Regions from separate parts of the Rhizobium skierniewicense Ch11 genome, predicted to be linked through region 3. Evidence: predicted binding sites of a transcription regulator. Region 3 holds the regulator's gene; each other region holds the start of a gene.
The links. Region 3 encodes PhoB, which activates phosphate uptake and scavenging genes when phosphate is short. Its sites were predicted from a motif close to TGTCATNNANCTGTCAT; they were not measured.
Positions count from the first base shown of each region.

Region 1: the regulator PhoB is predicted to act here: its motif matches at 1,374-1,390, upstream of EKM04_RS19210 (DUF1045 domain-containing protein).
Region 2: the regulator PhoB is predicted to act here: its motif matches at 1,723-1,739, upstream of EKM04_RS17695 (ceramide glucosyltransferase).

Region 1 is NZ_RXPG01000029.1:168,581-171,857, forward strand. Features, by position in the region: gene dapB (4-hydroxy-tetrahydrodipicolinate reductase) at 1-356, shown strand, start outside; gene EKM04_RS19205 (2,3-bisphosphoglycerate-dependent phosphoglycerate mutase) at 380-1,015, shown strand; gene EKM04_RS19210 (DUF1045 domain-containing protein) at 1,483-2,196, shown strand; gene EKM04_RS19215 (alpha-D-ribose 1-methylphosphonate 5-triphosphate diphosphatase) at 2,202-3,277, shown strand, end outside.
Region 2 is NZ_RXPG01000028.1:220,416-223,692, forward strand. Features, by position in the region: gene EKM04_RS17685 (helix-turn-helix transcriptional regulator) at 1-723, opposite strand, end outside; gene EKM04_RS17690 (EAL domain-containing protein) at 912-1,679, shown strand; gene EKM04_RS17695 (ceramide glucosyltransferase) at 1,803-2,960, shown strand; gene EKM04_RS17700 (DUF4174 domain-containing protein) at 3,036-3,277, shown strand, end outside.
Region 3 is NZ_RXPG01000009.1:28,030-31,306, forward strand. Features, by position in the region: gene pstA (phosphate ABC transporter permease PstA) at 1-48, shown strand, start outside; gene pstB (phosphate ABC transporter ATP-binding protein PstB) at 64-879, shown strand; gene phoU (phosphate signaling complex protein PhoU) at 968-1,684, shown strand; gene phoB (phosphate regulon transcriptional regulator PhoB) at 1,716-2,399, shown strand; gene EKM04_RS08525 (cold-shock protein) at 2,883-3,092, shown strand.

The DNA.
Region 1 (3,277 bases), on a different contig from region 3:
AAATGCACCATAAACACAAGGTTGACGCACCTTCGGGTACTGCTCTGCTTTTGGGACAAGCGGCAGCGCAGGGGCGCGGCATCGACCTTGCGGCAAAATCAGTGCGCGTTCGTGATGGCCATACCGGCCCGCGCGAAGGCGGCGCGATTGGCTTTGCAACGTTGCGCGGCGGCTCTGTCGTGGGGGACCACTCGGTGATTTTTGCTGGCGAAGGCGAGCAGGTCACGCTGTCCCACCACGCCGCAGACCGGACAATCTTTGCCCGTGGCGCGATCGCTGCCGCTATCTGGGCTCACGGCCAGAAACCCGGCCTTTATTCGATGCTGGACGTTCTCGGTCTGGCTGAAGACCTATAACCAACCTCTGGAGAGACATTGCTATGAGCGGAACCCTCGTCCTCGTTCGTCACGGCCAAAGTGACTGGAACCTCAAGAACCTCTTCACCGGCTGGCGCGACCCGGACCTGACCGACCTTGGCGTCCAGGAAGCCAATGCCGGTGGTAAGGCGCTGGCAGATTACGGCATCAAATTCGATGTGGCCTATACGTCGTCTCTCATCCGCGCGCAAAGAACCTGCCAGATGGTTCTCGACAATGTCGGCCAGTCCAACCTCGAGACGATCCGCGATGAGGCGTTGAACGAACGGGACTACGGTGATCTCTCCGGCTTGAACAAGGATGATGCGCGCGCGAAGTGGGGCGAAGATCAGGTCCATATCTGGCGCCGCTCCTATGATATCCCGCCACCAGGCGGTGAAAGCCTGCGGGATACGGGTGCGCGCGTCTGGCCATACTATCTGACGGAAATCCTGCCGCGTGTGCTGCGCGGCGAAAAAGTGCTTGTGGCTGCGCACGGCAACTCGCTGCGCTCGCTTGTGATGGTGCTGGACAAGTTGAGCAAGGACGAAATCCTCAAGCTCAATCTCGCCACCGGTGTGCCCATGGTCTACAAGCTGAATGCCGATTCAACCGTCGCGTCAAAGGACGTCCTGGGCGATATGTCGGCCGCGCATTGAGGCCAAACGAAAAGAGCGCCCGTCAGAATATGGCAGGGCGCTCTCGTGATCAAACACATTCAAAATATGAGGCTTCATCGAAGCATAGCCTCAGAAGTTACGATGTTCGCCGAACCAGTAGGCGCAGAATACTGTCGAACCTGCGAAAACTGCGAAGAATACTGAGATAAGAATTCCGATTTCCATGATCGTCTACTCCTGGCATCTTTGAAACTTGCATTAATAACGCACGATGCTTGAAGAAGTTTCATTGACGGTTCAAAGCCCTGTTTTCGGGGAGTGTCACACTGTACGCGGCGGGCACCAAAACAGGTGCACATCGGACAAACAGCCTCGCTTGATACGATATCACGACAAACATCATCATTCCGTCACGCAGACGTATTAATTCGCTGTGACAGCCTTGAACATCAGAGGCGAATTCATTCAAACTGTTGTTTGATCGTGACTATCGAAAGTGCTGCCCTGTGCGTTACGCCATTTATTTCACACCCGCGAAAGACGATCCCCTTACTGAAACGGCGTCGCGATGGCTCGGGCGAGATGCGTTCACGGGTGCTCGCCACGATGAACACGCAGCCTATGCCAACATCACCGCTGACCCGTGCCGCTACGGATTTCATGCGACGTTGAAAGCACCCTTCGAGCTTGCCGCTGACCGCAGCGAGACCGATCTTCTGACGGCTTTCCGCGCCTTTGCCGGCAACCGTCAAGCCTTTGCTATCCCCACTGCCGTCATCGGCACGCTTGGCCCTTTTTTTGCCTTCGTGCCCGACAGGGTCCATCAGCCGCTACAGGATTTCGCCGCAGATGTTGTCCGCTATTTCGAACCCTTCCGCGCGCCCCTTTCAGAGAGCGATATTGCACGACGCAGGCCGCAAAATCTGACGGAAAGCGAGAGGCAGAACCTGACGCGATGGGGTTACCCGCATGTCATGGATGATTTTCGCTTCCACATGACTCTGACCGGCCCGGTACCGGAAAACCACCGTTCGGACGTGGCAAGCGTTCTGCACCGCAAATTCGCCGAATTTACCGGCCGCCCTTTGACGATCTCGGGGCTTGGGCTTTTTGTTGAGCCGACGCGCGGCGACGATTTTACCGTCCACACCTGGTTGCCCCTGACCGGATCTGCCGGACAGACGCACGGCGCCGATAGCGCCAACGACACGAAAGACTGATACCCATGACCGAACATGTTTTTTCCAACGCTCGCATTGTTCTTGAAGACCAGATCATCAAGGGCTCTCTGCTTGTTCGCGATGGCCTGATTGTCGATATCAGTGACGGTTCGTCGAGGGCGGGCGAGGATATGGAGGGCGACTTCCTGATCCCCGGTCTCGTCGAACTGCACACCGACCATCTGGAGCAGCATTATTCTCCGCGTCCCGGAGTGACCTGGAACAAGACGGCGGCCATTCAGGCGCACGATGCGCAGGTCGCGTCATCGGGCATCACCACGGTGTTCGATTGCCTGCGTCTGGGTTCGGACGAGGATGGCGGCTTCAAAAAGGGCGAGATGCGGGATATGGCGGATGCCATCGAGCACGCCCAGAGCGAGAACCGGCTGCGCGCCGACCACCTGCTGCACCTGCGTTGCGAAGTGGCGGCGGCTGATGTGCTGGATCATTTCGAAGATTTCGAAGATGACCCCAAGGTCAGGCTGATCTCCCTAATGGACCACTCCCCGGGTCAACGACAGTTCCAGACCATGGATCAGTACATCATGTTCTACCAGAAGAAACGCGGCTTGAGCGACGAGGTCTTCAAGGCCTTCGTCGATCGCCGCGTGTCCGCATCCCAGAAATACTCGGCACAACACCGGGATTTTCTCGCTGCCCGCTGCGCCGAGCACGGTATCACCGTGGCCAGCCATGATGATGCGACGGATGCGCATGTCGAGGAAGCCATTGGTCACGGGGTGAAGCTGGCGGAGTTTCCCACCAGCGTCGAGGCCGCAAAAGCATCGCACAGTGCCGGTATGAGCGTTCTGATGGGTGCGCCGAACATCGTTCGCGGCAAGTCCCATTCCGGCAATATCGCAGCGCGCGACCTCGCCGAACTCGGGGTCCTTGATGTCCTGTCTTCGGATTACGTTCCCTTTAGCCTGCTCTACGCACCGTTTCTGCTTGTCGACCAGGTCGAGGGGATGACGCTTCCCAAGGCGATTTCCATGGTCACGGCCACGCCCGCGCGCACCGTGAGCCTCGATGATCGCGGTCGTATCGCACCGGGCCTGCGCGCCGATCTCGTGCGCGTCCA
Region 2 (3,277 bases), on a different contig from region 3:
GACCACAGAGATCGGTTCTCCGGCCACGATCACCAGCCGGTCGCCACCATCGGGCAACGGCACCAGCGCCTCGCGGTGGCGGATCACCCGGCCATCGTTCAGCTTGGTCAAGGCATCCTCGCCCGTGTCGCAGTTCGAAAACAGACCGATCGCCTCGACCGTCTTGCCGACCACGTCTTCCTTGGAAAATCCCGTCATTTCCAGAAAGCCTTCATTGACGCGAATGAAGCGATGGTCATCCAGCCGGCAAATGAGACCCGGCGCGGGATTGGCGTTGAAAGAGCGCTCGAACCGTTCTTCGGCCTCGAAACGCGGCGTCTCGTCGCGCAGGATCAGCGCCAGAACATCCGGCTTGTCTGTGCCATCGGAAATGATCATGCTGCGCACGGTGTGCACCCAAACCAGATCGAGATCGTCGGCAGGTGATATCTCCACCGTCACATCGTCGATCGTTTCTCCCGCCAGCAGGCGTTCGAGCGGGTATTGCCCCTCGTCCAGCAGGTGGTTGTTCCGATAGCGCAGCGTGAAGCGGCGCCGATAGTCCCTGGCATCGGCACCCAGATCTTCGATGCTGTCGACGCGGTGCATCTCAAGGGCCGATACATTGGCCCAGACGATATCGCCATTTGGCTCCACAAGAATGATGCCATCGCTCAAACCGCCAATCAGTTCCTGAAGACTGCCTCGGTTGATCCTGGGTGGCTGCTGGGGAGCATCGTTCATTTCGTGTCTCGGCTGCGTGGACAAATCATGTGCGATCATCATGCCGTCTCTCGAGGCGAAAAGCGAGCGGTGGACACACGAAGAGCATTGTCATAGCGCAAAAGTTGTGATGGGCAGCACGGCGGCAACAAAGGCTTAATCCCTTATCCTCTAATGTGACGAAAATATCGAAGAGAGAGAGCTTGCCAATGCCCACACAGTGCAATGGTTGCCGCGACGGCGCAGCATTTGACGTACCATTTTCCATGGCTTTCCAGCCGATTGTCGACATCACAACAGGCAAGGTCTTCGCCCATGAGGCGCTGGTGCGCGGCCCGACGGGAGAAGGTGCAGGCTCTGTTTTAAGTCGCGTCAGTGATGACACCCGCTACGCGTTCGACCAGCAATGCCGAGTCAAGGCCATCGAGCTTGCCGCAAAGCTCTACGATCCTGCAGACGACGTGAAACTGTCGATCAATTTCATGCCGAACGCCGTCTATGAGCCACGCGCCTGTATCCGCCTGACCTTGCAGACGGCGATGAAGACAGGGTTTCCGCTCAACCGCATCATCTTCGAATTTACCGAAAACGAAAAGCTCGACACCAAGCACGTGCTCGACATCTTGCGAACATATCGGGATATGGGCTTCAAGACCGCCATTGATGACTTCGGTGCCGGACATTCGGGCATCGGCCTGCTGACCCTTTTTCAACCTGATATTGTCAAGCTGGATATGGACCTCATCCGCGGTATCGACACCGATATCTCCAGACGCATCATCGTCAAGCACACGCTGAACATGCTGTTTGAACTCAACATCACGCCCCTGTGCGAAGGCGTTGAAACCTACGGGGAGATGTCGGTGCTGAAAGACCTCGGCGTCAGTCTCATCCAGGGATACCTGCTGGCAAAACCGAGCTTCGAGACTCTGGCCGTTCCAGCACTGTTTGCTCCGCCGCTTGCGCACGCGGTTTGACAGGCTTGTATGATGGGGAAAGACCGGGCGCGTGACACGCGCCTGTCATGAACGCGTTATAATTGCTGTATCAACACAAAGCCGGTTTTGACTCGTGAACCGAAGCGCGGAGGTTGATCTCGCATGAACATTGCCCTTGTTGTTGGCGCGCTCATCCTGCTCTTCGTGCATCTTTTAAGTATCGCGCTTGCAACGGTCCGGTTGAAACGAACGCCGCTCCCCACTGTATTTGCCTCATCAAAACCGCCTGTTTCCCTTATCATTCCCCTGCGCGGCATCGAGAATTTCACACCGCTGACGATTTCGCGTGCCTTCACTCTGGACTGGCCGAACTACGAAATCATCTTCTGTGTGGCGGACAGGAGCGATCCGGTCATCAAAGAGGTCCAGTCACACCTGGCAGCCTTTCCGCACATCAGCGCAAGAGTGCTGATCGGCGACGACAGGATCAGCGCCAATCCCAAACTCAACAATTGCGTCAAGGGTTGGCGGGCAGCGGCCCATGACTGGGTGGTGCTGGCCGATTCCAACGTGTTAATGCCATCAGACTACATCACGACATTGATGGCGGCGTGGCGCAACGACACCGGCCTCGTCTGCTCCCCGCCCATCGGCTCACGGCCGCAAGACCTGTGGGCCGAGGTCGAATGCTGCTTTCTCAACACGTTCCAGGCCCGTTATCAGTATTCGGCGGAAGCCTTGGGCAACGGTTTCGCGCAGGGCAAGACGATGCTGTGGAACAAACCGTTTCTCGATGCGCGGGGTGGCATCGAGGCGCTGGGAGCTGAAATTGCCGAGGATGCAGCGGCCACCAAGCTGGTGCGGGCAGCCGGCCTGAATGTTCATCTCGTCTCGTCTCCGTTCGAGCAGCCGCTCGGGCGACGCAGCCTCGGCGAGATATGGTCTCGACAAACCCGCTGGGGCAGGCTGCGGCGCGTCACATTCCCGCTGTTCTTCGCGCCAGAAATTTTCGTCGGTGTGGTCCCGCCTCTGCTGCTGACCATTGCAGCGCTCTTCCTCGCTGGAGCCGGTATGACCTTGGTTCTCGCGGGCGCAGGTGCTGTCATCGCGGGCTTTTACCTGCCGGAGCTCTACCTCGCCAGACGCGCGGGCTGGCACACCTCATGGCGAAGCGTCCCAGCCATGATGATCCGCGACATTCTCCTGCCTGCCATCTGGATCAAAAGCCTTCTGGGCTCCTCCGTCTCATGGCGCGGCAATAAGATGACAGTGGCGACCGACCGGAGCAGCCTTTCTCCTTCCGCCGCCGAGCTTTCATAACGCGGAACACCAAACCGTGTGAGAACCAGAAGCGTGCATTTTGCGTTCCCCGTGCTCATAGTGAGGTATGAGACCGTGAAAAAGCTTGTTTTGGCCGCAGCCCTGCTGCTGGCGTCGCACACACAAGGGTGGAGCATGGATAGCCTGTCGCATTTCACATGGAAAAACCGGGTCCTGCTGGTCTTTGGCCAGACGGACGACGCGAAGGTCAAAAAGCAGATCACCACGATCCGCGCGGAGGAAGCCGAACTGGCAGATCGTGACATGGTCGTGCTGCATGTCACCCAGAATAACGTCACGCCGATCTTCGGAAATAC
Region 3 (3,277 bases):
AATGTTGGCGCAATTCTCTTGCGGCGTCGCTTCGAGCGGCGCTGGTAAAAGGAGCTTAGAACGATGAATATGTTGTCGGAAGCAGCAATGGAAAAGGCGCTGGACAAGAAAATGAATGACGTTTCTCATAAGATGATTGGCAAGGACGTATCCGTCTACTACAGCGACAAAAGGGCGCTGTACGATGTGAACCTCAACGTCCGCGAAAACACCGTGACCGCGCTCATCGGTCCATCGGGCTGTGGCAAATCCACATTCCTGCGAACGCTGAACCGCATGAACGACACGATCGACGGTTGCCGCGTCACGGGTAAGATCACGCTCGATGGCGAAGATATCTACGACAGCAACATCGATGTGGTTGAACTGCGCGCCCGTGTCGGCATGGTGTTTCAGAAGCCGAACCCGTTTCCGAAGTCGATCTACGAGAACATCGCCTACGGCCCGCGCATTCACGGTCTTGCCCGCAACAAAGCGGATATGGACCAGATCGTCGAGGCCAGCCTTCAAAAGGCAGGTCTGTGGAACGAAGCCAAGGATCGCCTGCTGGAATCCGGGACGGGCCTTTCGGGTGGTCAGCAACAGCGTCTGTGCATCGCCCGCGCGATTGCCGTCAGCCCTGAAGTCATTTTGATGGACGAACCCTGCTCGGCGCTCGACCCTATCGCAACGGCCAAGGTCGAGGAACTGATCCACGAACTTCGCTCGAACTACACCATCGTCATCGTGACCCACTCCATGCAACAGGCAGCCCGCGTTTCACAGCGCACTGCGATGTTCCATCTGGGTCATCTCGTGGAAGAAAACGACACCGACAAGATGTTCACCAACCCGGATGACCAGCGCACGCAGGATTACATCATGGGTCGCTTCGGCTGATCCTGTCGTTGATTGCAACCCATCGCGTTGAACCGCTTGAGCCTGACAGGGCTTGCGGCCAGCCGCATCGAAACTGGAGAATTCGACCATGCCGACAAACTCGCACATCATGTCCGCGTACGACGAGGAACTGAAGTTCCTCAGCCGCCGTATCGCTGAAATGGGTGGTCTTGCGGAGCAGATGTGCAGCGATGCGGTGCGCGCGCTCGTCAACTCCGATGCCGCTTTGGCCCAGAAGGTCATTTCAGATGATACGATCCTCGACAATGCCGAGCGCGAAATCGGAGACAAGGCGATCGTGACCATCGCCAAGCGTCAGCCGATGGCTGCCGACCTTCGCGAAATCATCGGCTCGCTGCGCATCGCCGCTGATCTGGAGCGTGTGGGCGACCTTGGCAAGAACACGGCCAAGCGGGTCATCGCGGTTGCCGGAACCGGTGTACCCCGCAAGCTCGCCCGTGGTCTCGAACACTTGTCAGAGCTGGCTTTGGTCCAGTTGAAAGACGTTCTGGATGTCTATTCCACCCGTTCGGCGGAAAAGGCGCAGACCATCCGCGAGCGTGATGAGGAAATTGATGCCATGTACACCTCGCTGTTTCGCGAGCTGTTGACCTACATGATGGAAGACCCGCGCAACATCACCACCTGCACACACCTTCTGTTCTGCGCCAAGAATATCGAGCGTGTGGGCGATCATGCGACGAACATCGCGGAAACCATCTACTACATGGCCACCGGCAGCCAGCCGGCAGGCGAGCGTCCCAAGGACGACAGTTCCAATACGCTCGGTGCGATCACCGAGTGAATGTCCTACAAGACTGGCGGAGTCACTAGTCATGGTGCCGAAAATAGCTGTTGTCGAAGATGAAGAGGCGTTGAGCGTTCTTCTTCGCTACAATCTCGAATCCGAAGGTTACGACGTGGACACGATCCCGCGTGGTGATGAGGCGGAAATCCGCTTGCAGGAACGTACGCCGGATCTGCTCATTCTCGACTGGATGCTGCCAGGTGTCTCCGGCATCGAGCTGTGCCGTCGCTTGCGGATGCGCCCGGAAACGGAACGCCTGCCAATCATCATGCTGACGGCCCGTGGCGAGGAAAGCGAACGCGTGCGTGGATTGGCCACAGGTGCCGACGACTATGTGGTCAAGCCGTTCTCCACACCGGAACTGATGGCGCGCGTCAAGGCGATGCTGCGCCGCGCCCGCCCGGAGGTCCTGTCATCCGTTTTGAAATGTGGTGATATCGAACTGGACCGCGAAACCCACCGCGTCCATCGCAAGGCCCGCGAAGTGCGCCTGGGACCAACCGAATTCCGCTTGCTGGAGTTCCTGATGGTATCGCCCGGCCGCGTTTTTTCCCGCTCGCAACTTCTTGACGGCGTGTGGGGGCACGACATCTACGTGGATGAACGCACGGTGGACGTCCATGTAGGCCGTCTGCGCAAGGCGCTCAACTTCTCCAGCATGCAGGACGTCATCCGCACCGTTCGCGGCGCTGGATATTCGATGGAGGCCTAACGTCTACGGCGAAGTCAGATGCGACGTAACGCATTGAGGAGCACGCGCCACCGTGAGCGGCGCATATCAGCGGCGTGCTTTTCATGTCTGAAGTCGCTTGGTTCTTGTAGGCTCATCACGACACGGTGGGAGCCTAGCGACGCCCCGATCAAGATATGATATGTTGAATAGATCGGCACCTGGGCTGATAAACAGCCAGAATACCAGACTGTTTCAGAGCTCAATATCCTCAACGAAAACAAACGTTCTCATATCGTGACTGATATGACGACAAGGGTTGATTGAAATTATCTGAAAATTAAAGTTTGACTATCCGACCGGAAGGCTCTATCTATTGGTTGTCGATATTTTTTCTTGCTGAGCTTTGGTTGCCGCGCGATTAGCACCGCGTTTTGAACTAACCCTTTCTTCAAAAAAATCGCTATAATCGCACGCAGGGCGTCAGTTCTGCGATCTATCTCTTATGCTTTGAAAGGGTTCATTATGACCACAGGCACAGTAAAATGGTTTAACTCCACCAAGGGCTTCGGCTTCATTCAGCCTGACAACGGCGGCACAGACGCATTCGTACACATCTCCGCTGTAGAGCGTGCAGGTATGCGCGAAATCGTTGAAGGCCAGAAGCTGAGCTACGACCTTGAGCGCGACAACAAGTCGGGCAAAATGTCTGCTTGCAACCTTCAGGCTGCTTAAATAACGGGATCTGCTTTCCCTTGACCACGGATGTACTGGCACTGTTGAAAGCATGAGACCAACCGAGGTCAGGCACTTTGCCTGGCCTTTTTTTGTGCCGCTTGGCGGCGCAAGCTTCGGGTACTGTGCCTTTATGGCGTTAACAGGGTCCAGGCTGCTCGATCCACCCCGCATCGGACTTCCAG